Regions from separate parts of the Mesorhizobium sp. LjRoot246 genome, predicted to be linked through region 1. Evidence: predicted binding sites of a transcription regulator. Region 1 holds the regulator's gene; each other region holds the start of a gene.
The links. The regulator LexA, encoded in region 1, represses DNA repair genes until DNA is damaged. The targets are predictions, from matches to a motif close to TGTTCNNNNTGTGTTCNG.
Positions count from the first base shown of each region.

Region 2: a site for LexA is predicted at 1,603-1,620, ahead of ACSQ3L_RS02830 (YifB family Mg chelatase-like AAA ATPase). Genes of this name have one in related genera too.
Region 3: a site for LexA is predicted at 1,912-1,929, ahead of ACSQ3L_RS25740 (2'-5' RNA ligase family protein). Genes of this name have one in related genera too.
Region 4: a site for LexA is predicted at 4,201-4,218, ahead of ACSQ3L_RS24350 (sel1 repeat family protein). Genes of this name have one in related genera too.

Region 1 is NZ_CAXUSN020000001.1:4,005,744-4,011,311, forward strand. It holds gene gltX (glutamate--tRNA ligase) at 1-228, opposite strand, end outside; gene ACSQ3L_RS19405 (ComEC/Rec2 family competence protein) at 332-2,797, shown strand; gene lexA (transcriptional repressor LexA) at 2,791-3,531, opposite strand; gene kynU (kynureninase) at 3,978-5,225, opposite strand; gene kynA (tryptophan 2,3-dioxygenase) at 5,307-5,568, opposite strand, start outside.
Region 2 is NZ_CAXUSN020000001.1:623,156-628,723, forward strand. It holds gene ACSQ3L_RS02830 (YifB family Mg chelatase-like AAA ATPase) at 1-1,513, opposite strand, end outside; gene gshB (glutathione synthase) at 1,696-2,640, opposite strand; gene ACSQ3L_RS02840 (GtrA family protein) at 2,712-3,086, opposite strand; gene ACSQ3L_RS02845 (glycosyltransferase) at 3,090-4,091, opposite strand; gene ACSQ3L_RS02850 (GtrA family protein) at 4,253-5,568, shown strand, end outside.
Region 3 is NZ_CAXUSN020000001.1:5,227,453-5,233,020, reverse strand. It holds gene ACSQ3L_RS25750 (cupin domain-containing protein) at 6-614, shown strand; gene ACSQ3L_RS25745 (ABC transporter ATP-binding protein) at 604-1,689, shown strand; gene ACSQ3L_RS25740 (2'-5' RNA ligase family protein) at 1,976-2,605, shown strand; gene ACSQ3L_RS25735 (SnoaL-like domain-containing protein) at 2,739-3,092, shown strand; partial or broken gene ACSQ3L_RS25730 (SRPBCC domain-containing protein) at 3,191-3,325, opposite strand; gene ACSQ3L_RS25725 (ArsC family reductase) at 3,449-3,787, shown strand; gene ACSQ3L_RS25720 (DUF488 domain-containing protein) at 4,005-4,358, opposite strand; gene ACSQ3L_RS25715 (aminopeptidase) at 4,378-5,568, opposite strand, start outside.
Region 4 is NZ_CAXUSN020000001.1:4,938,334-4,943,901, forward strand. It holds gene ACSQ3L_RS24330 (acetyl/propionyl/methylcrotonyl-CoA carboxylase subunit alpha) at 1-1,172, shown strand, start outside; gene ACSQ3L_RS24335 (hypothetical protein) at 1,252-1,464, opposite strand; gene ACSQ3L_RS24340 (hypothetical protein) at 1,541-1,951, shown strand; gene ACSQ3L_RS24345 (ABC transporter substrate-binding protein) at 2,227-3,348, opposite strand; gene ACSQ3L_RS24350 (sel1 repeat family protein) at 3,800-4,066, opposite strand; gene ACSQ3L_RS24355 (DUF2147 domain-containing protein) at 4,515-4,856, shown strand; gene ACSQ3L_RS24360 (hypothetical protein) at 5,076-5,234, shown strand; gene ACSQ3L_RS24365 (hypothetical protein) at 5,275-5,469, shown strand.

The DNA.
Region 1 (5,568 bases):
CGACACCGGCTCGCCGTCCCAGGTCAATCCGAGCCAGGAAAGCCCGTCGAGAATGGCCGCGGTGGCAGCATCCGTCGAACGCTCGCGATCGGTGTCCTCGATGCGTAGCAGCATCGTGCCGCCGGTGTGCTTTGCATACAGCCAGTTGAACAGCGCCGTGCGCGCGCCGCCTATGTGCAGATAGCCGGTGGGCGAGGGGGCAAAACGGGTGACGACCTTGTCGGACATGGAACTCTCGGAAAACCATCTGAAGCGGGGTGCGGTTGCGCGGACTTTCGCGCGCCCGGCGTTCATGTAGCATAGGGTGTCGAGGGCGCAAGGGGCAGACCCGATGGCTGGACGAGGCCGGGGCTCGGATCAGGGCGAGGACGCTGTCATCGGCGTCAGCGAGCGGTCCCTGTTTGCGACGCCGCTGCCGGTCCCACTGCCGCCATCATCGCCCCTGGTGCCAGACCCCGGCAAGGCGCCTTTGCAGGCGGAAGTCTCCGCCCCTGGTCCAGTCGCCGAAACCGGCAGGATCGTGCGCGTGCGCCGGCAGATCGGCCGAACATCACTGCCTCGCCTGCGCCACCACGTGACCACGGCAGCAAGCCTGGAACTCGACCGGGGCATCGCTTTCCTGCTGGTGCCGGTCTGCCTGGCGATCGGAGCGATCGGTTATTTTTCGCTGGCGGCGGAGCCCGGCTTTGCGAAACCTGTCGCGGTCGCCGCATTGACGGCGCTCTGTGCGCTCGTCTCTCGCTCCTGGCCGAAAACCCACCTGTGCTTCATGGCCGCTCTGTTGTGCGCGCTCGGCCTGCTCGCCGCAAAGGTCGAGACGTGGCGGGCGGGGACGCAGATGCTGGGTTCGGAAATCTCGACGCAAGTGACCGGCCGGGTGGTCTCGATCGACCGGATGGAGAGCGGTCGTATCCGGCTGACCATCGACGTGGCGTCGACCGCAAGGCCGAAACTGCGCTATGCGCCGAAGCGGGTGCGGCTTTCGGCACGAAAGATCCCGGCAGACATAACCGCCGGGTCCCTCATCACTGGATATGCCAAGCTGTTGCCGCCGACCGGTCCGGTGCGGCCGGACAGTTACGATTTCTCCTTCGACAGCTATTTCGCCGGCATCGGCGGCAGCGGGTTCTTTCTCGGCAATCCAAAGCTTGTCATCACCGATGACGATGACATGCCGCTGGCGGCCCGCCTTTCCTCGAGGATCGAAAAAGCCCGTGAAGCCATCGCCGACCACATCAGAGGCAGCGTCGGTGGCGCCGAAGGCGAGATCGCAGCGGCACTGATCGTCGGCGTGCGCGCCGGCATCCCCGATGACATCAACGAAGCAATGCGGCGGACCGGCATCTACCACATCATTTCCATTTCCGGACTGCACATGGCGTTGGTCGCAGGAACCATCATGGGTTTGCTGCGCGGCGCCTTCGCCCTGTTTCCGGATTTTTCCGCGCGCCGACCGGTCAAGAAATATGCCGCCGCCGCGGCACTGTTCTCGATTGCCGCCTACCTCGTCATCTCAGGCATCGTCGTCGCCGCCGAGCGTAGCTTCATCATGCTGGCGGTGATGCTGATTGCCGTGCTGTTCGATCGGGCAGCGCTCACCATGCGCAACCTGGCGATCTCGGCGATAGCCGTCATCGTGGTGTCGCCGCATGAGGTGGTCGGCCCGAGTTTCCAGATGTCCTTTGCCGCGACCGCGGCGCTGGTCGGTGCCTATGCCGGCTGGTCGGATCATCGCGCGGGGAAAACGAGACCGCCGCCGCCAAAGCGATCGCTGTCCGGTTTCCTGACGCGAAAATTCCTGCTGGCGGCAGGCGGCCTTTCCATGACTTCCATCATCGCCGGCGGCGCGACGGCGCTGTTTGCCATCTGGCACTTTCAGCGTGTGTCGCCACTCAGCCTGTTCGCCAATCTGGCGATAATGCCGATCGTGACAGTCGTCATGTTTCTGGCCGTTGCCAGCGCGCTGCTGATGCCGTTCGGGTTGGACTGGCCGGCCCTCTATCTGATGGGTAAGGGCCTGACGATGATGATCGCCATATCGGGGTGGATCTCCGAGCGTTCGCCTGTCGATGCGGTCGGATTGATTTCGCAGCAGTCCGTCCTGCTGGTAGCGATCGCCCTGGTCACTGCGACGATGGCGACGACATGGCTGCGGCTCGCAGCCATCCCAGTCGCGCTTGCCGGCCTGTTGACCGTCTCGGACACACGCACGCCCGACGTGCTGATCTCGGAGGACGCCAGGCTGGTGGCGCTGCCAATCGGCGGCGGCGAGCTCGCCGTCAGCCGCGCACGGCCGAACGAATTCACGGTCGACAACTGGAAACGCGCGCTGATATCCGAAACCATCATCGTGCCGGAGGTGTTTGACAAGGGTGACGGACAATTCGAGATCGCGGATGCCACAGAACTGCCGCCGGGATCGCCGTTCTATTGCACCTCGGGCGTTTGTCTGGCCAAGCACCCGTCCGGCGCGATCATTGCCTATATCGAAGACCGGAAAGACACGTGGAAAACCTGCGGCTTCGCAGACCTGATCGTCATCAACGACGCCACCGCGTATGACGCCTGCCACAACCCGCTAGTTCTCGTGGTCACCAAGCGGCAACTGGCTCGCAAAGGCAGTGCCGCGATCTTCTTCGATCGCCAATCGGCAACCACGCCGGCGACGATTAGCTTCGCGGTGGACAGCCCATATCGGCCCTGGCACGCGCAACGCAAATTCTCGCGCGAGGCGAGGGGCCTGCCACCCTTCAAGAAACCCGAGAAGCCAATGGTCAGTCCGCAGACGTCTCAGTAGCGGCGGATCAGGCCGACGAGTTTGCCCTGCACCTTGACCCTGTCCGGCCCGAAAATCCGTGTCTCGTAGGCCGGATTGGCGGCTTCCAGCGCAATCGAGGCACCCTTGCGGCGGAACCGCTTCAGCGTCGCTTCCTCTTCATCCACCAGCGCCACGATGATCTCGCCGGGGCTCGCCGTGTTTGCGTTGCGAATGATGACGGTGTCGCCGTCGAAGATACCGGCCTCGATCATCGAGTCGCCCTTGACTTCCAGCGCATAGTGCTCGCCACCCATGATCATGTCCGGCGGCACCGAGATCGAATGCGTCTGATGCTGGATGGCATCGATCGGCACACCGGCGGCGATGCGGCCCATGACCGGGATCGACACTGCGGAGACCGCGTCGTCGTCATTACCGGGCGAAGGCATCCGCGAAGGCGCCGGCTTGAGCTGCCGGCCCAGACCACCACCCTGACCGAGGCTGCCCTGGATGACGCTTGGCGAAAACTTCTTTGCCGCGTTGAGGCCGGGCGCGATCGAATCCGGCAGCCGCAGCACTTCCAGCGCGCGTGCCCGGTTGGGCAGCCGGCGAATGAAGCCGCGCTCCTCGAGTGCCGTGATCAGCCGGTGAATCCCGGATTTGGAGGCAAGATCGAGCGCCTCCTTCATCTCGTCGAAGGACGGCGGAATGCCGCTCTCCTTCAGGCGTTCATGGATGAACATCAGCAGTTCATGTTGCTTGCGTGTCAGCATGGCGGCCCCCAGGTTGCCTGAAACCAGAATCGAAAAACAAACCCAGAACAAACCCTATCTGTTCCAGTTGTGTTCTGCAACTGTTTAAAGTTTAATGAATTTATTAAGGGGGCCGAAATTATTCGGTGGTGGCCAGCGAGCCGCACGCACGATTGCGCGCCGCCGTACTGCGCTTGCCGGCATTGAAATTATTATGGTTAATAGGCTGTGGCCCTACCCTCATCCCAGGCGTGGCATCAGCCGCTGATGGACCCGCAGCCGGGGCATTTCCCAGCTTTCCCGGCGTTCGCTTGCCGTGAACGAAACGAAGCCAAAATGCCAACCTTGGTTAATTATTGCACCCAGCGCGGCAGCCCGGCGGGGAATGCATTTGCGAGCTAGAAATTCGTCCCTCGGTCATCCGACCAGGAGGTAAGTCGGCGACAACAATCGGCGAGAGGGCTGCGTCAGGTAACGGCCTCCTTGACGGCAAAACGCTGGTCTTGCCATGCATTTGTGCGCAGAATGTCTTCCAGCACTTCAACCGCCAGCCACACATCCTTGTAGCCGACATAGAGCGGCGTAAATCCGAAACGTATGGTCGACGGCGCGCGGAAATCACCGATCACCCCGCGCTCGATCAGCGCCCGCATGATTTGATAGCCATGATCGTGAAGGAACGACACCTGGCTGCCGCGCCTAGTAGCGTCGCGGGTGCTTTCCAGGGTGAGACCATAGGCGCCGCACTTCGCTTCGACGAGCTGGATGAACAGTTCGGTCAGCGCGACGCTCTTCTTTCGCAATTCCGGCATGTCGACGTCGTCCCAGATGGCAAGCGCACCCTTGAGCGCCCGCATCGACAGCACCGGCTGCGTGCCGCACAGAAAGCGGCGAATACCGGTGCCGGCAACATAGCCTCGTTCGAACGCAAAGGGCCGCGCATGGCCCCACCAGCCGGTGAGTGGTTGGCTGATCTCGCCGTGGTGACGCCGCGCGGCGTAGATGAAGGCCGGCGCGCCCGGACCGCCATTGAGGTACTTGTAGGTGCAGCCGATGGCGAAATCGGCCTTTGCATGGTCGAGTTCGACGGGCAGGGCACCCGCGGTATGGCAAAGGTCCCAGATGATCAACGCTCCGGCTGCATGAGCCTTGCGGGTCAGCGCCGCCATGTCGCGCAGTTCACCTGATTTGTAGTTGACGTGATTGACCAGCACCACCGCGACGTTTTCATCGATCAGCTCTTCGATGGTTGGTGCGTCGACGCCGGCAAGGCGCAACAAGACGCCATCTCGGGTCGAGGCCACGCCTTCGGCGATGTACAGGTCGGTAGGAAAACTGTCACCCTCGGCGACGATGGCCGATCGACCGGGCCGCATCTCCAGCGCCGCATGCAGCACCTTGTAGATGTTGGTCGACGTCGTGTCGCAGACCACGGTCTGGCCGGCCGCGGCTCCGATCAGGCGCCCGAGTTGGTCGCCGAGTTCGATCGGCATCTCGAACCATCCGGCTGTATTCCAGGCTCGGATGAGATCGTGGCCCCATTCCTGCGTCGCCGCCTGTTGCAGCTCGCCGAGGACGGCATGCGAGGCCGCTCCCAGTGAATTGCCGTCCAGATAGATCACCCCTTCAGGCAGTATGAAACGATCGCGCATGGCGCGCAGCGGATCCGTGGCATCCATCGCCTCGATTGCAGCGAGATCGGGAATTCCACTCATGGTCAGTCAGTCCTCGGTTGTTCGCAAAGGATTCCCGCCACGAGCGCGTCCTCCTTACTGTGCCTGTCCTATTTCGATATGTCAGAGCCGGGTGCGAACGTTCCACAACTCCGGGAACAGCACGACCTCGAGCATCTTCTTCAGATACGAAGCACCCGACGTGCCGCCGGTGCCGCGTTTCAGGCCGATGATGCGCTCGACCGTGGTGACGTGGTTGAAGCGCCAGCGGCGGAAATAGTCCTCGAAGTCGACCAGTTTCTCAGCCAGTTCGTAGAACATCCAGTAGCGCTGCGGATCGCGATAGATGGTCTGCCAAGCAACCAAGACTGCTTCATTCTCGGCG
Region 2 (5,568 bases), 3.4 Mb from region 1:
GCTCCGTACTCATGCGATAGGAAATCGCTTCGGCCAAGTGGATGCGGCCGACGGTTTCGCTGGCGTCGAGATCGGCCAGTGTTCTCGCGACCTTCAACACGCGGTGATAGGCCCGCGCCGAAAAGGCGAGCTTTTCGCTGGCGTCCTTGAGCAGCGACAGGCCGGCGGCGTCAGGCATGGCGATCTCCTCGATGACCGCCGGCGCGCAATGCGCGTTGGTGGTGGCGCGGGTAGCGCCGAGCCGCTCGAAGCGTTCGCGCTGGATGGTGCGGGCGCGGGCCACGCGCAGCGCCACATCGGCACTTTTCTCCGACCGGTCGGGCCGGATCAGGTCGCTGGCCGAGACCGCCGGCACCTCGATCCTGAGATCGATGCGGTCGAGCAGCGGACCCGAAATACGCGCCTGGTAGTCGGTGCGGCACCGCTCGCCCCGCAGGCAGCGATAGCCCGGCTCACCGGCCATGCCGCAGCGGCACGGGTTCATCGCCGCGACCAGTTGGATGCGCGCCGGATAGGTGACGCGATGATTGGCCCGCGCGATCATGCAGTCGCCGGTCTCCAGCGGCTGGCGCAGCGCATCGAGCGTCTGCGGCGTGAATTCTGGAAACTCGTCGAGGAACAGCACGCCATGATGGGCAAGCGACACTTCGCCCGGCCGCGCGCGGATGCCGCCGCCGACCATCGCCGCCATCGAGGCCGAATGGTGGGGGGCGCGGAACGGCCGCCGGTCGGTCAGCTTGCCTTCGCCGAGTTCCCCCGCCACCGAGGCGATCATCGAAACCTCGAGCAGTTCCTTCGGCGCCAGCGGCGGCAGGATCGACGGCAGCCGCTGCGCCAGCATCGATTTTCCTGAGCCCGGCGGCCCGATCATCAGCAAATTGTGCCCACCGGCCGCCGCCACTTCCAACGCCCGCTTGGCGGTCTCCTGGCCCTTGATGTCCGCGAGGTCGGGCAGGTCGCGCGCCGCGGCGTGGATGCCGGCCTCCGGCCGCGACAGCACCTGCGTGCCGCGAAAATGATTGGCAATCGCAATCAAGCTGCGCGGCGCCAATATGTCGAATTCCCGACCCGCCCAGGCCGCTTCCGGCCCGCAGGCGAACGGGCAGATCAGGCCCTTGCCCTCGGCATTGGCGCCGATCGCCGCCGGCAAGGCACCGGCGACCGCGGCAATCGTGCCGTCGAGCGACAATTCGCCAAGCACGACATAGCCGGCCAACATGTCACCCGGAATGGCGCCCAGTGCGGCCATCAGGCCAAGCGCGATCGGCAGATCGTAATGGCTGCCTTCCTTGGGCAGGTCGGCGGGCGCCAGATTGACCGTGACCTTCTTCGACGGCATCGACAGTCCGGACGCATGAAGTGCTGCCTGCACCCGCTCGCGGCTTTCGGCCACTGCCTTGTCGGCAAGGCCGACGATGTGCATGTTGACCTTGCCGGGCGCGATCATCACCTGCACGTCGACCGGCACAGCCTCGATGCCCTGGAAAGCGACCGTGCGAACCCGCGCCACCATTTTTGCCCCCGGATATAGGCTTGCCCCAGCCCCTGCGATCGGGCCAGGAATGGCCCTCCGGGAGACAATCACACTTCCTCGGTCAAATCAAGAACATTACAGGAACATGCAACCGTCTAGGTTGCAGCCGAACAGAGCCCGGTTGCAAAAACAGAACATGGTTAAGACAAAGTGAAAACGGACTACGTCCGCCGCTTGTCCTCGACCGCGTCCCAGAACAGGCTGGCGATGTCGGCGCCGCCGAAGCGCTTGACCTCGCGCACGCCGGTCGGCGAGGTGACGTTGATCTCGGTCATATAGTCGCCGATGACGTCAATGCCGACCAGGATGAAACCGCGCTCTTTCAGCGAAGGTCCGATGCGGGCGCAGATTTCGCGCTCGCGCGCCGTCAGCTCGGTCTTTTCGGCGCGGCCGCCGACATGCATGTTGGAGCGGGAATCATGCTCGGCCGGCACCCGGTTGATGGCGCCGACCGGTTCGCCGTCGATCAGGATGATGCGCTTGTCGCCCTTGCGTACGTCCTTGAGATAGCGCTGCACGATATAGGGCTCGCGGAACATCTGGCCGAACATTTCGAGCAGCGAGGCAAGATTGCGGTCGCCTTCAAGCAGATGGAAGATGCCGGCGCCGCCATTGCCGTAGAGCGGCTTGACGATGATGTCGCCGAACTCCTTGCGGAAGGCCGCAACCTCCAGCGGATCCTTGGTGATCAGCGTGTCTGGCATCAGGTCGGCAAACTCGGTGACGAAGATCTTTTCCGGGCTGTTGCGCACCCAGGCCGGGTCGTTGACCACCAACGTCTTCGGATGGATGCGCTCCAGAATATGGGTGGTGGTGATGTAGTTCATGTCGAAGGGCGGATCCTGGCGCAGCAGGACGACATCCATTTCCGACAGATCGGTGCGCACCTTCTCGCCCAGTGAATAATGGCTGCCCTTCTCGTCGCGCACCTGCATTTCCTCGATGCGGGCAAACACCTTGCCGTCACGCAGCGACAGCCGGTCGGGCGTGTAGTGGAACAGAAGATGGCCGCGCCGCTGCGCTTCCAGCGACAGCGCGAACGAGGTGTCGCCGGCGATCGAAACGGCGGAGATGTGGTCCATCTGGACGGCGATTTTCAGCTTCATGGCAGGTCCCCAGCGCAGTCGGTCACAGCGATATAAGGGTCACGAGGCCTTCTGCCAATCGGGCCAGCACCCTAGCGGTCGAAGACCAGCCGCGAGTAGCCAAGGAAGGACAGCGTCATGGCGACCAGCGAGGCGACGGCGAGTGCTACCAGCGGCGGGGCCGCCGGCAGCGCGAACAGGATGGCGCAGTAGACGAGATAGTTGACGATTCTGGTGGCGACGCCGACGCTGCCATAGCGCGCGCCTTCGTTCGCAATACCGCGGCTCGACGGCGAGAAGGTCAGGTGGCGGTTGAGCAGCCAGGTGACGCAGAGCGCGAAACCGATCGAAAGGATGCGGGCGGCCAACGGCCCGAGCGGCGTGATCGCCAGCAGCAACCAGAGTGCCGCCGCATCGGCAACGAAACCGACACCGCCGGCAAAGACAAAGCGGACGATACGTTGCACCGTTCAGGCCGCGCGCGGGGTCTTGCCCGCTGCCGGCCTTTGCGCCGTCGCCTCGCGATTGCGCTCGACACGGCCCGAAGGCATCGACAGATAGAAGATGCGCTTCTGTTCGGCCCGGCCACGCGATACCGAATCGAGGATCAGCCCGGTCATCGCCGCCAGCATCGACAGCAGCAGCAGGCCGACCGACAGCACCCAGGTCGGCATGCGCGGCACGAGGCCGGTTTCGGCGAACTCGACCAGCACCGGCGTCATCAGGAACAGGCTCGATGCCAGGAAGAACACGGCAAAGGCGCCGAAGAAGCGCTGCGGCTGCGTTTCCTTCATCAGCATGCCGAACATCCACAGGATCTTGGCGCCGTCGCCCCAGGTCGACAGCTTCGATGACGAGCCCTCCGGCCGCCTGCCATAGTCGAGCGCGATTTCGCTGACCGGCAGTTTGAGCTGCGAGGCGTGCACCGACATTTCGGTCTCGATCTCGAAACCGCCAGAGACGGCGGGGAAGCTCTTGACGAAGCGCCTGGTGAAGACACGATAGCCTGAGAAGATGTCGGTGAAATCGCTGCCGAACAGCCGCTTGTAGAGGCTGTTGAAAATGCGGTTGCCGAGGGCATGGCCGTTCCTGCCGGCGTCGTCGGTGACGCCGCGCCTGGTGCCCACCACCATGTCGGAACGCTCGGTCAGCAGCGTGTTGATCAGCTGCGGCGCGTCCTCCGGCGCATAGGTGCCGTCGCCATCGGCCATCAGGTAGATGTCGGCTTCGATGTCGGCGAACATGCGGCGCACCACATTGCCTTTGCCCTGGCGCGGCTCGCGAACGACGATGGCGCCCGCCGCGCGGGCCAGCAACGCCGTCAGATCGCGCGAATTGTTGTCGTAGACATAGATGGCGGCGGCTGGCAGCGCCTCACGGAACCGCCGCACCACTTCGGCGATCGTCAGCTCCTCGTTGTAGCAAGGCAGGAGCACGGCGATGACAGGTTCGTAGCGAACGTCTTGCGGCATTTTCGTCTCCGAAAGCCTTGTCGACCACGCGGGTCGCGCGACCGGAGGGCTCGCTCAGGCGGTTTTACTATTTATTGAAGCCGTTAAGGCTAGGTTTAAGGCCGACTTCATGAATGTCGATTGGTCCCAGAGACCCGGCATTCCTGCCAAAGGCGATCGGGATGAGCATAGCCAAGGATGGAACGTCCACCTGGAGGTTCGATATCGCGTTGGCGCTGCTCGCCACGCTCGGCTTCCTCGCGGTCAACGCTTGCGCCGGGTTCCCAGCGCTGATCGATGCCGGCGGCGACAATGACAACCTGCTGCGGCTGGTCGAAGTGCGCGACCTGTTGGCCGGCCAGGGCTGGTTCGACCTGCATCAATACCGGATGGGCCTGGAAGGCGGCTTTGTCATGCACTGGTCGCGGCTGGTCGATGCATCGATCGCCGCCATTGTTCTTGCCGTATCGAACCTGACAGGCAACACCGCGCTTGCCGAGAACGTCGCGCAGGTGGCGTGGCCGGCGCTGCTTTTCGGCCTGACCATGGTCTTCATCGTGCGCGCAGCGCGCAGCTTCGCGGGCAACGGCGCGGTTCTGCCCGCAATCGTCGTCGGCGCGGCGGCACTGTATTTCATAGGCATCTTCGCACCTGGTGCGCTCGATCATCACAATGTCCAGCTGATGCTGACCGTCGCCAGCCTGAGTCTCCTGATAGAGGCGCCCGCGCACCGGTCGGCGACATTTCTTGCCGGTCTGTGCGCCGGGCTGACACTGGCCGTCGGCATGGAAACCGCTCCTTATGTGGCCGCCATCGGCGTCTGCGTGGCGGCGCTGTTTGTCTTTGACGGTTCGGGCGAAAAGCTCATTGCCAGGGATTTCGGCCTTGGCTTAGCCGGCGTCGCGGCGCTTGTCTTCGTCACGACCATCCCGATATCGGCTTGGGGCCAGGTCGAATGCGATGCCTTCTCGACCGTGCAGTTTGTCGTAGCCGCCCTCGCCGGAATTGGCCTTGCGGCCACGGCTTCTATCGAAGCGGCCGGCCGCACGCGCGGCCGCCGCCTGATCTCGCTTGGCCTGCTCGGCATCGTGCTCGGCACGGTCCTCTTGTCGCTGTTTCCGCAATGCCTGGCCTCTCCATATGTGGGGCTCGATCCGCGCCTGAAGATGCTGTGGCTCGATCACATCGACGAGGCACAGTCGCTGTTCCAGCTCGCCACCCGGGATCCCGCCGAACTGGCGGCGCGCTATGTCACGCCGCTGGTGGCGATCGTCCTGATGGCGTTGCGCCTCGGCCGTGGCGGCTGGCGGCGCCAGGACAGCCTTGTCGCCGCGCTGCTGGTCGTGGCGTTCCTGGTCAGCGTCTGGCAAGTGCGCGGCTCGACATTCTCGATTGCCTTCGCGGTGATCCCGCTGGCGGCCTGGATCGCCAAATGGCGGCAGCGAGCCGAAGCCAGCCCATCGCGCAGCTCCGTGCTGCGGATGGCCGCTGCCTGGCT
Region 3 (5,568 bases), 1.2 Mb from region 1:
GACTGATGGACATGCTGGATGAAGCGGCTGAGAAGCCGAAGGACGATGCCGATGTGCGGGTCGGCCGGCGCGTGCGGGCGCTGCGGCTGGAGCGCAACCTGTCACTGGCCGATCTTGCGGCAAAAGCCGGCGTGTCGATCGGTGCGCTGAGCCAGATCGAACGCGGCATGTCCTCGCTGCGCGTCAAGGTGATCTGGCCGCTCGCCGCCGCCCTCGACATCGAGCCGTCGGCGCTGATCGCCGACGGCAACGATGCCGTCAACGACCTCTATTGCGTACGCGCTAGCAGCCGGCGGCAGATCCCGGTCAAGTCGGAAGGCATCGCCAAGGCGCTGCTGTCGCCGCCGGGCGCGACGCTGACCGGCATGCTGGTGACGGTGGAAGCAGGTGGCGGCACCGCCGAGGCCTATGCCCATGCCGGCCATGAATTCGGCTATGTGCTGGAAGGCGAGGTCGAACTGGTGGTGGATTCGACAAAATACGGGCTGAAGACCGGCGACAGTTTTGCCTTCAAGAGCACGCTTTTGCATGCCTTCCGCAATCCGGGCGCCGAGCGCTGCCAGATTCTCTGGGTCAACACCACGAAGCCGTCCGAGGTTCGCGATGGCGCCTGATCCACTCGTCCGGCTGCAGGCGGTTTCGAAGATTTTTCCTGGCGGTATCGTCGGGCTCGACGCCGTCGATCTCGACATTATCAGCGGCGAGTTCATCACGCTGCTCGGCCCGTCGGGCTGCGGCAAGACCACCAGCCTGCGCGTCATCGCCGGTTTCGAAAGCCCGTCGAGCGGAAAGGTCTTGCTCGATGGTCGCGACATCACCGCACTTCGGCCGTTCGACCGCCCTGTCAACACCGTGTTCCAGGACTACGCGCTGTTCCCGCACATGAATGTCGCCGAAAACGTCGGCTTCGGCCTGTCGCTGCGCAAACTGTCTGGAGCCGAGCAGGCAAAGCGCACCGGCGAAGCCCTCGACATGGTCGGCCTCGCCGACAAGATCGGCGCCCGCGTCTCCGAACTGTCGGGCGGCCAGCGCCAGCGCGTCGCGCTGGCGCGTGCCATCGTCTGCGAACCGCGCGTGCTGCTGCTCGACGAGCCGCTGTCGGCGCTCGACGCGCATCTGCGCGAACAGATGCAGGTCGAACTGAAGCGGCTGCAGTCGCGGCTCGGCACCACTTTCGTCATGGTCACCCACGACCAGACCGAGGCGCTGTCGATCTCCGACCGCATCGTCGTCATGAACAAGGGCCGCATCGAGCAGATCGCGCCGCCGGCCGTACTCTACGACCGGCCCGCCACGAAGTTTGTAGCAAGCTTCATCGGCACCATGAATCTCCTGCAATCACGGTTTCTCGGCCGCGATGGAGATCGCTTGCGTTTCACCGCCGGCGCCCTGCCGCTGGAGGCCATTTCTGAAACCGACCGGTCACCCGGCGAAGGCGAGGTGCGGACCATTGGCGTGCGTCCGGAGGATTTGCTGGCGATGACGGAGGCCGCGCCGGGCACGGCGCCGGCACGCGTCAACAGCATCGTCTTTCACGGCCGCACGTTGCGCCTGCATGCCGAGCTCGGGCAGGGCGCACCTGTTGTCATCGACGCGCCGCGCCAGGCCGAGGGTTTTCAATTCAGCGTCGGCGACATCGCTCATATCAGTCTGCGCCGTGGCGCCAACTGCCCGGTGCTGCCAAGCTAGTCCAACCGATCTCTAAAACCGGAGCACACGTTCGGCGGCTACAAGCAGTCGGGCAACGGTTGCGAGTATGCCGACTGGGCAATCCACGATTTTTTCGAGGTCAAGGGCATCATCGGCTACGGGGGCGTAGGCTTAAGCCCTGCTCAGCAGGCTTCTTCAACCGTTGAGCTCGCGGGCGCTGATGCGGAAAGCACCAACGCTCGCTTCGTTTTCTGCTTGATTTGTTCTCTTTTTGTTCTAAAATTTCCGGCTTGGCGGAGATGGGGTGGCGCACAGGAGGAAGGACATGAATGAACTGCCCACGTTCAACACAGCTGAAAACGGTCAAACATCTTTCAATTGGCATGAGCGGAACAGGCGTCGTCGCACCGATCGGTTGTTCTTCTGTCACCTGATGGAAGGCACCATCGCCGACCCTGTCGCTTTACAAGCGACTGCTTGGCGCGAGGAATTCGGGCTGAAAGGGAAAATAATTGCCAATCACATCTCGCTTGTTGGACTCGGCGACCATGACGGACTGCCGGACGGCTTGGTCGAACTCGCTAGCCACATAGGTTCAATGATTGTCGCAAAACCCTTCGACGTTTCTTTTGATCGCTTGTGCGCTTTTGGCGGTGGCGCGCTTGTTTTGCGTAGCAGCGACGGTAATCCGTCGCTGCAAGAGTTCTGGCGAAACCTCACGGCAGTGATTTCGGATAGCCCGTTAAAGCTCTTTCTCACGAAGTCCATTGAACCGCATGTCACGCTGCTTCGCGACAAAATGGGAGTGCCCAAAATTCGCGAAAAGACGATCGACCCGATTAGTTGGACAGTGCGTGGTTTTGCTCTCGTCCATAGCTTCATCCAGGAAGGTCGGTATGATGTGCCTCACCATTGGCAATTGACCGGCCAGGACGATGCCCGGCCCGCGATGTGAACGCCTTAAATCGTCGTCACGTGATCCACGCGCCCATCATCCTGACATGGCTTGTCAGCTACCGCACTGTCCGACGATGGCAGGCTGGCAAGCTGTTCCCTATTTGCAATTCGTCTGAACAGGAGGAACACAAATGACCATCGCGGAAATTGCCAAGGATTTCACCGAGCTGCTCAAGCAGGGCGACAACGAGGCTGCAGCTGAGAAATACAATGCCGACGATATCGTCAGCCTCGAAGCCATGGAGGGGCCAATGGCCATCGCCCGGGGCAAGGAGGCTCTCAGGCAGAAGGGCCAGTGGTGGCAAGAGAACAATGAAGTGCATGGCGGCTCGGTCGAGGGTCCCTATGTCAACGGCGACCAGTTCGCGGTGCGCTTCAAGTTCGACATCACGCCCAAGGCGACCGGCGAGCGTGTCACCATGGATGAAGTCGGCCTCTACACGGTCAAGAACGGCAAGATCACCGAAGAGCGCTTCTACTATTGAGGCCGGGAAAATCCACCGGCTTTAGGGAGCCTGCTCTTGTCGCTGGGTCGAAACAGGCATGGCGACCGGGACGATGTTCTGGCCGCCATGTGGGATGCTCAAATCGACTTCACATACTGCGAAAGCTGATCGGCCACCGTGCCCCAGCCGTCGAAGAAACCCATCTCCTCGTGGTTGTTGCGGGTCGCCTCGTCGCGGTGGATGGCGGTAGCGGTGTAGCGCGTGCCCCTGCCGTCTGGCTGAAAACCCGAACATTCCGAAGATACCGCAGTGGCGCTGGCAAAGCGGGAAGGGCGGTTTTAGGCTGCGAAGCGGATTCGACGGTCAGCCCAAGGAAAGCAGCTTTGACGATCACCATGTACGGCATCACCAATTGCGACACGGTCAGGAAGGCGCGCGTCTGGCTGGAGGGCCATGAAAGTGCCTACCGGTTTCACGATTTCAGGGCAGAGGGACTGGACGCCAAGCGGCTGGATAACTGGGTTAGCAAGGTCGGCTGGGAAAAGCTGCTCAACAAGGCGAGCACGACGTTCCGCGAGCTGCCGGACAAGGAAAAACAGGGCCTCGACGAAAAGAACGCCAAGGCGCTGATGCTGGCCAAGCCAACGATGATCAAGCGGCCCGTGTTGGAGGTCGGCGACCGGGTTCTGGTGGGGTTCAAGGCTGATGTTTATGAAGAGGCGGTGGGGAAGTAGAGCCGCCTCTCGTTCCGCGGTGTTCCGTCGCGCCCCCCTCTGTCCTGCCGGACATCTCCCCCTCAAGTGGGGAGATTGGCAGCTTCGCCGCTCCGCCATTCTTGTCGCGTTCGTGATTTGCGAAGACGACGATGACAGCGGATCTCCCCACTTGAGGGGGAGATGGCCGGCAGGCCAGAGGGGGGCGCTGTCCCGCCGACTCGCAAAAAGAAGGTCTTCAGCGTCCGCGCAGATACCCCGCCAGCGCCACCGCGTTGTTATGCGCCTCGTCATGCGCGCCGTAGAGCAGCGTCACATTGCCGTGGCGAAGCAGGCCGCGCAATTCACTCACCGCCTCGCCATTCCCATCCAGCTCAAGCCGGTACCGCTCCCGGAACTCCGCCCAGCGCGCCGGTTCATGCCCGAACCATTTGCGCAGCTCGTTGCTCGGCGCGATGTCCTTCAGCCACAGCGTCAGCGCGGCGCCCTCCTTGCTGACGCCGCGCGGCCAGATCCGGTCGACCAGAACCCGCTGCCCGTCGTCGGGAGCGGGTGGCTCGTAGATACGCTTGACCGCCAGATCGAAGGCCATCGGACCCTCCGTAAACGGGTCAGGCCCACTCGCCCTTGCGCATGACTGGCACGCGGGCTCCGTCCTTGTGGACGCCGTCAATGTCGATCTTGTCCGAACCGATCATCCAATCGATGTGGATAAAACTCTTGTTGCCGCCGCGCGCCGCGATCTCGTCCTGGCTGAGCGAGGCGCCGTCGACGAAGCACTTCGAATAGCATTGGCCGAGTGCGATGTGGCAGGCGGCGTTCTCGTCGAACAGCGTGTTGAAGAACAACAGGCCGCTCGCCGAGATCGGCGAGGAATGCGGCACCAGCGCTACTTCGCCCAGGCGCGGCGCGCCTTCGTCGGTGTCGAGCACTTTCTTCAGCACGTCCTCGCCCTTCGATGCCCTGGCCTCGACGATCCTGCCCTCTTCGAAACGCACAGAGATCTCATCGATCAGCGTGCCCTGGTAGGACAGCGGCTTGGTCGAGGAGACATGACCCTCGACCCGCCTTGCATGCGGCGTGGTGAAGACCTCCTCGGTCGGGATGTTCGGATTGCAGGTGATGCCGTTCTTGGCGGTCGAGGCGCCGCCCATCCATTCATGGCCGTCCGCCAGCCCGACGGTCAGGTCGGTGCCCGGTCCGGTAAAGTGCAGCGCATGGAAATTATGGCCGTTGAGCCATTCCGTGCGGCTGCGCAGCGCTGCATTGTGCGCCTTCCAGTTGCCGATCGGGTCCTCAACATCGACCCGCGAGGCGGCGAAGATGGCGTCGGCGAGCTTCACGACCGCAACGTCGTCGGCATTATCAGGAAAAACCTGCCTGGCCCAGGCGAGGTCCGGATAGGCGACGATGTTCCAGTTGATGTCGAAGCCGGTGATCTTTTCCAGCGCCGGCTGGTAGGCCATCGAATTGGCCTTGTTGGCGCGCGCCACTTTCGCCGGATCCTGCGCCGACAACAGCGACGGATCCTCGCCGCGTACGGCCAGCCTGGCCGCATTGTTGGAAAAGGCCTTCGCCATGCCTTCATAGAGCCAGCCGGCGGCGCGGTCGAAGCTCGCATCGGCGCCGAAGCGGTAGCGTGCCAGCGTCATCTCGTCATCGTTGAAGATCGGTGTCACCAGCCCGGCGCCGGCCTTGTAGGCGTGCTCGACGATCCGCCTGGTCAGCGGCAGTGCCGCGATGGACGACGTCAGCACCAGATCCTGTCCCGGTTGCAATTGCAGTCCGACCTTGATGGCGAC
Region 4 (5,568 bases), 930 kb from region 1:
AGGCGATCAACTATTCGGGCGCCGGCACCATCGAGTTCATTGTCGATGCCTCGCAAGGCCTGAAGGCCGACCGCTTCTGGTTCATGGAGATGAACACCCGCTTGCAGGTCGAACATCCGGTCACCGAAATGGTCACCGGCACCGATCTGGTCGAGTGGCAGTTGCGGGTGGCCAGCGGCGAAAAGCTGCCGAAGACGCAAAGCGAGATCGCGCTCGCCGGCCATGCCTTCGAGGCGCGCATCTATGCCGAGGATGCGGCAAAGGGGTTCCTGCCGGCGACGGGCACGCTGCATCATCTGAAATTTCCGGGCGCGGGCGCCGAAGGCGCTACCATGCGCATCGAGACCGGCGTGCGAGCCGGTGACGCGATCTCGCCCTATTACGATCCGATGATCGCCAAGCTAGTCGTCCACGCCAAGGACAGGCAGGCGGCTCTGGAAGCGCTTGGCACGGCGCTGTCGCGAACCGAGATCGCCGGCTCGACCGTCAACACCGCTTTTCTTGCCGCCCTTGCCGCTGATCCGGATTTTGCCGCAGGGGACGTCGACACCAGCCTGATCGCCAGGCACCAGGAGGCTTTGACCGAGGTCGCGCCGCCGAGTGGCGAAACCGTGGCGGCAGCCGCCCTTGCGGCTTCCGGTGCCGGAGTATTGCCGCCATCCGACGATCCGTGGTCGTCGCTGGCCGGCTATGCGCATTTCCACAGCGTGGCGCGACGTACATGGCTGAAGTTCGGCGAGGACGATATCGCGGCGAAGGTTTCGGTGCGGCCGGATGGGCGGTTCCAGGTGGCGCTCGACAAACCTTATGAAAACACCAATTCGCATGATTTTCGCGCCGCGCCGCGCCTCGCCCGCTGGCCAGGCCACATCACCGTCTTCGAAGGCGCCGTTGGCTATACTTTCGTGGTGTCGGATCCGTTGGCACGTGCCGATGAGGCGGCGGCAGGCGCCGGCAGCCTGCGCGCGCCGATGCCCGGACTGGTCAAGCTGGTGCGCGTGGCAAAAGGCGATGCGGTGATCAAGGGCCAGCCGCTGCTGATCCTCGAGGCGATGAAGATGGAACACAGCATCGCCGCGCCACATGACGGTGTGATCGCGGAGATCGCCACCGAGGGTGCACAGGTCACCGACGGAACGGTGCTGGTGCGGTTCGCGGACGAGGCTGTCTAGAGCGATATCTTTGATTGAACCCGTTTAATTTTGGGTTTGAAGATGCTATCTGCATGATCATGAGCAAGTCACCTAATACTCAGCTGAGTTCGAAAAAGTCGGGATCTTGGGAGATCGTGACGACGTCCCCCGCCGGAAGGATTGTTGAAACAACAGTATCTTCGGTAACGAAGCCGTCTGTCAGGCCGAAGGTAGCTAAGCCAACGATCCTCAAGAAGGCAGCATCGGCCAAGGCAAAGGCGGCGCCAGCAAAGGCGGCGGCAGCCCACACGTTGGCCCAGAAACCAATCACAAAGCCAGGTAGGATATCCGACCGAAAAGCTTTGGACGTCGTTACTCACTATATAAGCAAATACGCTCGCTAACCTATGGGCGCGCGTGATGTTTTCATCAATTGCCCTTTTGATGTCGCCTTTGCACCAAGCTTCCACGCTCTAGTATTTGGTGTCTTGGCATGCGGATTCCGTGCGAGATGTGCTCGCGAGATGGATGATGGGGCTGAAACGCGCATAGATAAGCTCTACAGGATTGTGGAAGAAAGCCGCTATGGTGTCCATGACCTATCACGCACCGAACTGGATCCGATAAACAATCTGCCTCGCTTCAACATGCCGCTGGAACTTGGATTGTTTCTTGGCGCCAAGCGATATGGCGATGATGAGCAGAAGAAAAAGCGATGCTTGATACTAGATGTGGCTCAGTACCGATATCAACAGTTCATTTCGGACCTTGCTGGGATGGATATTACCGCACACCAAGGTGTTCCTAGGACCATGTAACGCGGGTGCGCGATTGGCTCGCGACAGTTTCGCGACGCAAATCGATTCCATCACCCAACTTGGCTCTGGACAGCTATGATAGATTCCTTGCGGCTTTGCCCGATCTTATGGCGCAAGCAGGTATCGATGACCAAAACATTTTGTTTGCGGACTACGAAAGACTAGTTTTGGCCTGGATCCAAGCCGATCACGGTCGCGCAATACCAGCATAAATGGTTCAATGGCCGGGACGAGCCCGGCCATTTCTCTATGTTATGCAGTCGCCAGGTCGGCGATTACTGAGCGATCGGCGCGTATTTGCCGTCGTGCCACTGGTTGATGTCGTAGCTGGCATTCTTGAGGTCGCCCTTTTCGTCGAAGGTGACATCACCGACAACGGTGCTGATCGGCGTGCCGTTCTTCAACGCTTCGGCCACCTTGGCCGGATCGTCGCTGCCGGCGCGCTTAATGCCTTCAGCGAAAGCCTGGATGGTGGCGTAGGAGAACAGCGTGAAGCCTTCCGGCACGAAACCACCGGCCTTGATCTTCTCGACGGCTGCCTTGGCTTCGGGCTTTGCCTGGGGATCCGACGGGAAGACGAACATGGTGCCTTCGCCGGCCGGGCCGGCAACCTGCCAGAATTCCGGCGATGCGATGGAGTCCGGCATGATAAGCTGGAACTTCAGGTTCTGTTCCGCAGACTGACGCAGGATCAGGCCGGCTTCAGGATGGTAGCCGCCGAAATAGACGACGTCTGCCTTCAGATCCTTCAACTTGGTGACGAGAGCCGAATAGTCCTTCTCGCCAGCGTTGATGCCGTCATAATAGACCTCCTTGAGGCCGCCGGCATTCATGGTTGCCCTGACGGCGTCGGCCACGCCCTGCCCGTAGGCGCTCTTGTCATGCAGGACGACGACATTCTTGCCGGCGAACTTCTTGGCGATCCACGGGCCGATGAAGGCGCCCTGCGCATCGTCACGCGTATAAAGGCGCATGATCGTCGGCCAGCCGGCCTTGGCCGCCGCGTCGGTCAGCACCGGGTTTGACGAGGCCGGGCTCATCATCAAGGCGCCGGCTTCGGCATAGACGGCCGAGGCCGGAATGCTGGAGCCGGAGCAAGCATGGCCGTCGATGAACTTGACGCCGTCGGCGACGACGCGATTGGCAACCGACACGGCCTGCTTGGGATCGCACTGGTCGTCTTCGATATCGAGCTTGATCATCGACCCGTTGACGCCGCCAGCGGCGTTGATCGCGTCGGCAGCGGCCTGTGCGCCCTGCTTGAACTGATCGCCGATAGTGGCGAGCTGTCCGGTCATCGGGCCGATCACCGCAAAGGTGATGTCGTCGGCGAATGCGACCGGCGTGCTCATCATCAGGCCGAAAATAGCCGCGTTCAAAATACTCAATTTTTTCATGATGGTAGAACTCCTCCACTCACGCGCGGCCGCCCCGGCCGCGCTTCTTCCAGAGAGGCGGGACAATTTCACCCTTCATTGGGCCTGTCTAGGCGCATTGGCGGCGCTCGATTGGGCCTGCAAGGCGTCATCCACGCAAAAAAGCCACGCCAGCCTGTTCCGGCCGGTCGTGGCTTTTTTGTCCGTCGAGCAATCTCCAGGCGCCCCGCAGCCAAGAATCCCGCTCGCCTTCCCCGTATGGTGCACGACTGGACCCTGCGGCCTGCCGCGTTCTCTTTCTTCAGAGCATGATCTCTGGACAAACGGTCTCCGTTTGTTCGAGAAAACCGGATCACGCTCCAGGTCGTCGACTGTCTTGCGCGGCCTTCAATTCCACCGGGTCTGGCCGTCTGTGCGGTCTTGATCCCGGAGCTTCCCTGTCTTCGACATGCCTTCCTGCGATTGGCGGATCTCAGTGCATGGTCATCCATTCGCGGGCTTCGCGCAGCGCTTTGGCAATCTCGACCTTCGACATGGCCGCCGACAGTTCCGAGCGCAGTTCCGCGGCGCGGGCCGAGCCCTTGATCGCGGCGATATTGAACCATTTGTGGGCGGCAACGACATCGGTCTCGCAATCGCGGCCAGTCGCATACATCATGCCCAGTTCGAAAAGAATGTCGGCCTGGGCAGTTGCTCCCATGGCGCCGAAACCTGCTTCAAGCATTTCAAAACGTGCCATTTCAGTCCCCTGTTTGTGGCCCCTGTCAGGCTCCCGAGAGCTGCCTTCTTTCGTCCTTGCCGGCTGCTCTTCCGATGCTTTCGAGAATGCCGTGCAGGCTTGAATCCGTCGTTAAATGGCGTGCTTAATTTGAGGAAAACAAAGCTAAAACAAGAGGTAAACGCGAAAATTCGTTAAGGATACAAAGTCAGCAATTCAGCCTGCTTGCATCAAATTTGACAAAAATTTCAAACGAGGAAAGCAAGACTCTGCTAACCACGGAAACCAAAGGCAACATGCCGATCGTTTCATTTCCTCATCGGCGAGGTGCATTCGGGCACCTTCAAAATCCCAAAGTCTTCCGCTACGGCACCGCTTTTGTTTTTCTGGGAGCTGGATTAGCTTACGTTTGCGTAAGCGGCAGACCGGCGAGGCGGAGCATCCGGCCGGACATCCAAGGGAGGAAAGCATGTTTCGAAAAGTGAGCCTGGCCCTGGCGGCCACGTTGATCATGGCGGGTGCGGCATGGGCCGACCCGATCGAAGGCAATTGGAAGACTCAGGCCGGCGACACCGCGGCCATCGCTGGCGGTGGTTCGTTTTCCATCACGCTCAAGTCCGGCAAATATGCCGGCAAGACCATCGGCTCGCTCAAGGCGGCAGGCGACAACAAATATGCCGGCAACATCACCGATCCGGCAAACGACAAGACCTATTCGGGCAAGGCGACATTGTCGGGCACCTCGCTCAAGATGAGCGGCTGCGTGCTGGGCGGACTGATTTGCAAGAGCCAGACCTGGCACAAGCTCTGATCGACCGTATCCTTCTGACCTGAAGACGGGACCCCGACGGGTCCCGTTTTCCGTTTGTCGAGGCGCCCGCGCCTCCTTGGCCTCACGCAGCGCCTGCCGAAACCAGCGCCGCCGCGCCCAAATCCCGTCAACTATTTTGAACCGCAGATGAACGCCGGCATCAGAGCCGGTTCAGTTGCATCAGGGCATTCTCCGGCGTGTTGACGGAGACATGACCCAATGCTCGCTCGCCGCTTTACCATCGTCTGCCTGCTGGTGAGCCTGTTTGGAATGTTCTTCGCCATCCTCGTCGCCGAAGCGGGCCGTCCGGCCCGCGCCTGGGACGAGGCCAGTTCCAGAACCTGCCGCCTCGCCTGCCCCACCCATCTTCGCAACTGAACAAAGAAACCAAGACCTCGAAAAGAAAAGCTGAAAGACCATGAACCGCATCGCCGCCAACGCTCTCAAGACCCTTCGGCTTCTGCCGCGGGCGGCTCTTATCCTGACGGTTCTGGCCGCGCCGGTTCTGGCCGTGCCGATGATGCGCACTGGCGCCGGTTCAACGATCGACGCACCGGCTTTGAAGAAGTCCGGCGTCGGCTTTGTGCTCCTGGTCAGCTTGCAGCGCGGATAAAAGAAAAGGACGGTCTTCGGTCGCGACACCCCTCCCAAGTGCCGATCCAAGTCTCTATATTGAGCCATGGAAAAGCGAATCTACCCACAAGCCATCGAA